Regions from separate parts of the Clostridium sulfidigenes genome, predicted to be linked through region 1. Evidence: riboswitches for the same ligand, from Rfam matches in the RefSeq annotation. Region 1 holds a riboswitch; each other region holds the start of a gene.
The links. A riboswitch is a leader RNA that binds a small molecule or an ion and turns the genes downstream of it on or off. The one in region 1 is predicted to bind cobalamin.

Region 1 (2,276 bases):
TTTCCACCGCCACTACTATTTGAAGAAACTATTATACTTTTCATAATTTACTCCTTTATGGTGTTTTCTTCGTATCTCCCAAATGAAGATATTTATTATCTATTACATCTTGTACATGATTCACATATATATGTCTAAACTTCTCAATCTCACCCAAACCATGAAGATATATGTCTACTTTAATTCCAGCTTCTTCTAAAATAGTCTTCCATGAATCTTCTTCATCAGAAGCCATATCATTAGTTGCATGGTCTCCAGCTACTAGCATAAGTGGTGCTAACTTAACGTGATCAATACCTTCTCTTTTAAGAATTTCTACTATCATATCTACGGTAGGATATCCTTCTACTGTTCCAACGTATACATTATTATAATTTAAGTAAGTAAATACGCTTTGAAGTGCTACAAAGGCTGAGTTAGCTGGATGATTACTTCCATGTCCCATAAATACCATAGTCTTATCTTTTGGTATAATTTCTTTTATAGCATCTATAAACACCTCATAATCATTAGGTGTTTCTTCCCCTCCTTGAAAGTGAAGGGCTGGTCTACCTACTTTTATTGATTTAAATTTATTACTCCCTCTAAACTTATCAACTACTAATCTAACATATTGGAACTCTTCCCCTGGTATTATATGGAGTGGCTGAACTATAACTTCTTCATAGCCTTCTTTGTATAGTTGCTCTAACGCTTCCTCCGGGGTAGGTACAATTATTCCATCTCTATTTTTTATTTTTTTAATTATCATATGGGCTGTAAAAGCTCTCATAACATGATACTCTTTAAATCTTTCTCTTATTTCATCCTCAATTTTTTCTATAGTTAATTTTAATGTATCCTTATAAGTAGTTCCAAAGCTTACTACTAATATAGCCTTTTTCATTTTAGTTCCTCCAAATTTAATAAATTAGTGCAAAATAAAACCTCTACCCAAAAGGTAGAGGTTAAAATTCAATTTAACTCATAACAGAATTATAATTTGTAATAAATATACAAACTAAACTATTAACTCCCTTCCCTCCGAAGTGTCATATCTATGCTTTAGGCAGGTCTCCTGACTCACGTATCATCCTCCATCTCACCTTCCCAGAAATACACTCCAGTGGTTTTTCTATGAGATTTCGTCTTCGTACACAGTAGCGGGGGCTGTAGTGGACTTTAACCACTTTCCCTATTAAACATAATGTACCTAAAACTATACTTTATTCAATTTAAATCAACATATTATTTACCATTTCTCTTTAATCCAATTTAATTATACCCTATGATTTAATTTAATTCAATATGAATATACTAGTATTTATAAAATAGTATAATATATTCATGCTAAAATAATGATATACTATTTAAATAGTATTATACAACAGTAATAATTATTCTAATTTTTAATATATTTTATATGAGGTAAAGATATGTTTTTTGTTTATATATTAAGATGTAATGACAATACTTTATATACAGGATGGACAACTGATTTAAACAAAAGGCTTAAATGCCATAATAGTGGTAAAGGAGCTAAGTACACCAGATGCAGATTACCTGTAGAAATTGTTCACTATGAAAATTTACCTGACAAATCTTCAGCTTTAAAAAGAGAATGTGAAATAAAAAAACTTTCTAGAGCAGAAAAACTTATTCTTATAGAAAACGCCATAAATAGCTCGGAGGGAAATCAATGAAAAATACAAAGTCTTCTTTTGCTTTATTTTTCAAATGGATATTTAGATCAATTTTATTAATACTATTTGTTTATTACTCATTTGTAAAAACTGATAATAATTCAAATTACATTAGCAACATTCTATTAATTCTTATCACATCCTTTATACCAGATATAATTTTATGTATATTTAAAGTTAAATTATCTAGTTTACCTGACTTCTTATTGCAATTCTTTATATTTTTAGCTCTACTCTTAGGCCGGATGTACAATATGTACTCAATACTACCTTGGTGGGACATATTTCTTCATTTTGCTTCAGGGGCTCTTTTAGGGTTTTTATCTTTAATAATTTTAAAACCTCTTATAGGTGAAAATAATCTCAAAACCCTTCCCCCATTATTCATAGGGATATATATATTACTCTTTACTATTTCTGGAGCTGCACTGTGGGAGTTCTGGGAATTTGCAGGAGATCAACTATTGGGGTTTGATTCTCAACTTAATAGTCTTACGGATACTATGACAGATATGATAAGTGGTTCTTTAAGTGGTGTTATATTATCTATAATGGGATTTTTACACATTAAAAATGGTTCATTTGAGTTTTTGG
Region 2 (2,276 bases), on a different contig from region 1:
AACTCCATAAGGATCCTCTAATACCTTCCCCAGCATTTGATATCCTCCACAAATACCTATGATTTTCCCATTAACTTCATATTCTCTAATTTTGTTATATAAACCTGATTTTTTTAAATATTCTAAATCCCCTAGGGTATTTTTAGTTCCAGGAATTATAACTAAATCAGGAGTTTTAAATTCAGTTACAGTTTCCACATATCTTACAGAAACATCTGGTTCTATAGATAATGCATCAAAATCAGTAAAGTTTGATATATGTGGTAACCTTATAATGGCTATATCAATTTTATCTGTGATATTTTTATTAAGGTCAACAGCTCCATCTTCATCCTCTAAGTCTAATTTAAAATATGGAACAACCCCTAAGCAATCCCTATGAGTTAACTCCTCTAAACTATCTACTCCAGGTTTAAGTAAAGATATATCTCCTCTAAACTTATTTATAATAGTTCCCTTAACTCTATCCTTCTCACTATCACTAAGGAGCATAATAGTACCTAGCAAAGAAGCAAATACGCCTCCCTTATCGATATCACCTACAAGTAAAACAGGTGCGTCTATTAGTTCAGCCATCCCCATATTAACAATATCGTTGTCTCTTAAGTTTATTTCTGCTGGACTTCCTGCCCCTTCCATAACAATAATATCAAATTGATTTTCTAATTTTTCAAAAGCAGACTTTAAATCATCCTTAAATTTAACTTTTAAATTGTGATATTCCTTTGCATTGGAATAACCATAAACTTCTCCATTAAAAATAATTTGACAATTTTTATCTGTAGTAGGTTTTAGTAGAATAGGATTCATATATACCTCCGGTTCAAGTCCCGCAGCATAAGCTTGCAAAACTTGAGCACGCCCCATCTCTTTTCCATCCAAAGTTATATATGAATTAAGAGACATATTTTGTGACTTATATGGACATACCGAATACCCATCTTGTTTAAATATTCTACATAATGCAGTAACTAGTATACTTTTTCCTACAGAAGAAGCTGTACCTTGAATCATTATTTTAGCCATTTATAATACCTTCTTTCTATTAAGTAGAGAACCCAAATCTTTGATTTGGGGTGAATCACTTACTCAGCGAACGCAGTGAGTCGAGTTTCAATTTAAATAAAATAAAAAAGCAAGGAAGAAAAGCTCCCTTGCCAAATAATTAAAATTTCCATCTTAGTAAAATAAAAAATATAAGTTTAAATCTAAGTAAGATAAACTTACCAAAATCTTTAATTTTACTTATACATATTAACTTAGTCACTAAAATAGCTCATTTCCCTCCGAAAGCTTATATTTAGGCAGGTCTCCTGGCTTATGAATCACTCTAACCTCACCTTCCCCTATTAAGAGTGGTATTTGAGGGTCGTCATCATTTACAGTAGCGGGGGCTGCTATGGATTTTAACCATATTCCCTTTTCACTTTTAAAAAGCACCTAAAATACTATTTAATTTTCACCCATAATTATAAGAGGTTTAAACACATAAGTCAATATAATGTAAATTTTACTTTGCATTCACTTTTATATTCTGTAAAAAATGTAAAGACCTAGCATTGAAAATGATAGGTCTTTAGTTATGACAAATATTTTACTTATATAATGGAATTTTATTGCAAAGAGCTTTAACTCTCTCCTTAGCAGGTGATAAATCAGCATCCCTATTATCAATTGCCCAATTCATTATATCAGCAATTTCAATCATTTCTTCTTTTCCAAAACCTCTAGTAGTAGTAGCAGGTGTACCTATTCTAATACCACTAGTTACAAATGGGCTTTGGGATTCAAAAGGTATTGTATTTTTATTTACAGTGATTCCAACTTCGTCTAATAGATGCTCCGCTGCTTTTCCTGTAATATCTTTATTTCTTAAATCCACAAGAATTAAATGATTATCGGTACCATCAGACACTAATTTAAATCCTCTTTCTTTTAATGCACTTGCAAGAGCTTTAGCATTTTCTAAAACTTTTTGCTGATACTCTTTGAAAGATGGGTCTAGAGCTTCTTTAAAGCAAATAGCTTTAGCTGCAATAGTATGCATTAATGGACCACCCTGTATTCCAGGGAATATAGTTTTATCTACTAGTTTTGCATACTTATCTTTACAAAGTATTGCCCCACCCCTTGGTCCTCTTAAAGTTTTATGAGTTGTTGTTGTAATAAAGTCTGCATATGGAGCTGGGCTAGGATGTACACCTGCGGCAATAAGCCCAGCTATATGAGCCATATCTACCATCATATATGCACCTATCTCATCACATATTGATCTT
Region 3 (2,276 bases), on a different contig from region 1:
TAATCCCATATACTTCTTTCATGGATATATTTACTGAGCCAATAGTAACAGCTAGTCCTATTGAAAGAATAAGTATTATTAAAAGAACAAGAGAAGTACCTATATAAATAGGCATTCTCTTAAAAATATTAGAATATCTAGTTCCGTGTAAATTTTTATTTTTAATCATCATAATTACTACTTACCTAAAGTTCCATATAAACCTTCAGAGAAAGTATTTATTCCATCTATAGTTCTGATGCCACTAGAATACATTTCTCCTAAAGATATAGGATATACTCTTTTATTTTTAATAGCTGAAAGTGTTTGAAGAGATTCATCTTTTAAAATTTTATCTACTTCTTGTTGAGGAATGTTTTCATCGCCTCTATCCATATAAACTACAAATATACAATCAGGGTTAAGAGTTATTAAGTCTTCTTTACCAATACTGTTTCCTTCGGGATTTAATAAATTAGCTCCAAGTTTTGTTATCATATCACCAGCTAAAGTATTAGCTCCGTAAGTACTGATTTTATCATCAAAGAATTCTACAACTAAAGTATTTTGTTTATCTTTATTTTTAACTGAATTAGCAGTATTTTCAACGGACTCAGTAATTTTATTCACTAGAGCTTGTGCTTTATCTTCAACATTGAAAATTTTTCCTAAGTTTAAAATGTCAGTAATTTCATTATCAATAGTTTTTTCTATAGAGATACCACTATTTAAAGATATATATGTATTAGTGCCATTATCATTCCAATAAGATACATCACCAAGATTTTTATCCTTAAAAAGTGAATACCAACCAACAATGAAGTCTGGTTCAGACATAACCACAGTTTCTTTTGAAGGCGTAAATTCTTTTAAATAATTAATTTTTTCAAAAGCAGCTTTATATTCTTCCTTTACAGGATGGTCAAGACCAGCAGCAGCCACTATTTTATCTTCAAGACCTAAAGCAAGAAGGGTTTCTATAGAGTTTTGATATACAGCAAAAACTTTTTCTGGCGCTTTATCAAAAGTTAGTTTTATAGGTTCTTTTTTGAAGTTATAAGTTTCAATTGTTACTGGATAATGAGAATCTTTAATTTCATTTTGAGGTGGATTAGATTTCTCAGTAGAAGTGTTTTTATCAGATTTGCTATTACTACAACCTACTAGACTAAGGATAAGTAATACGCTCAATAGAAGTGAAGTAATTTTTTTAAAATGTTTCATTGTAATTCTCCTTTAACATTATAATTATAATCAGTTAAATATTATAATTTGTATGAATATAAGGATACTCTTGATAAAACCATAGACAAAAGCATAGTTGTCATGGCGAATATCACTCTTTACTCGAAGAGTATCGATATTTTTAATATTGGTAAGTATCCTGACTTATAGATCATTATATTAATTAACCTTCCCAAACAAAAGTTCAGTGGTATAAATAATTAATACTCACTAATTACAGTAGCGGTACTGTGTGGAAATTTCATCCATCTTCCTTTGAAACCAATATCATTCATATACTATTATATTTCAACAATCCATACTTTATCATAGTTGAGAAAGGTTGTCAATGAATAGAAAGGAAGAACTCTTTAAATTTCCGGCAGACGCAAATATATTCTATACTGAATATATTATTTAAAATAACAAAGAATAGAAGTGTGGGTATATCAACCATGGAAGACGAATAGTAAATATGTAATAATAAATATTGATTAATAAAAACTATTAGGTTATAATGGAAATATATAAATAAGAGATTTAAGGAGGAATATGAAATGTCACTAGAACAAATCGTATGTTTATGTAATGGGGTTACTTATGCTCAAGTAAGAGAGGCTATGGCTCAAGGGGCTAGATCAGTAGAAGATATTCAAGCTGCTACAGGAGCAGGAGATGTTTGTGGAGGATGTATTGAAAGAATTGAAAAAATATTAGGCGATGTATGCACATGTAGAAATGTTTCTACTGAAGAGGTGGTGAAAGCAATACAAAATGGAGATACTACCGTAGAAAAAGTAGGTGTAACTACAGGGGCAGGAACAGCATGTGGAAAATGTAAATGTGTTATTGAGAGTTTAATTGAATCAAATAAATAATATGTTTTAATGTTACAAACAATTTCATTAGCTGTAAATCTAAAATCTAAAAATATAGTGTATTGAAATGTGATTTATAGTAATACTATTATAGAATAATTACATTATATATGATTAGTTATGTTAATCATATATGCCTATATTAAGGAGGAAGAATAAATGTCAGAAAATAGAATTATATGTACTTGTCAAGAT

Region 2: linked by a shared signal. The riboswitch ahead of ACTNBA_RS17505 (cobyric acid synthase) and the one ahead of ACTNBA_RS03675 (sirohydrochlorin cobaltochelatase) in region 1 are both predicted to bind cobalamin.
Region 3: linked by a shared signal. The riboswitch ahead of ACTNBA_RS05385 (ABC transporter substrate-binding protein) and the one ahead of ACTNBA_RS03675 (sirohydrochlorin cobaltochelatase) in region 1 are both predicted to bind cobalamin.

The regions. Positions count from the first base shown of each region.
Region 1 is NZ_JBQHQR010000002.1:368,019-370,294, forward strand. It holds gene ACTNBA_RS03670 (cobyrinic acid a,c-diamide synthase CobB) at 1-44, opposite strand, end outside; gene ACTNBA_RS03675 (sirohydrochlorin cobaltochelatase) at 56-886, opposite strand; cobalamin riboswitch at 1,031-1,211, opposite strand; gene ACTNBA_RS03680 (GIY-YIG nuclease family protein) at 1,416-1,682, shown strand; gene ACTNBA_RS03685 (DUF2238 domain-containing protein) at 1,679-2,276, shown strand, end outside.
Region 2 is NZ_JBQHQR010000020.1:16,937-19,212, reverse strand. It holds gene ACTNBA_RS17505 (cobyric acid synthase) at 1-1,026, opposite strand, end outside; cobalamin riboswitch at 1,287-1,459, opposite strand; gene glyA (serine hydroxymethyltransferase) at 1,595-2,276, opposite strand, start outside.
Region 3 is NZ_JBQHQR010000003.1:332,697-334,972, forward strand. It holds gene ACTNBA_RS05380 (FecCD family ABC transporter permease) at 1-169, opposite strand, end outside; gene ACTNBA_RS05385 (ABC transporter substrate-binding protein) at 178-1,203, opposite strand; cobalamin riboswitch at 1,337-1,505, opposite strand; gene ACTNBA_RS05390 ((2Fe-2S)-binding protein) at 1,761-2,081, shown strand; gene ACTNBA_RS05395 ((2Fe-2S)-binding protein) at 2,241-2,276, shown strand, end outside.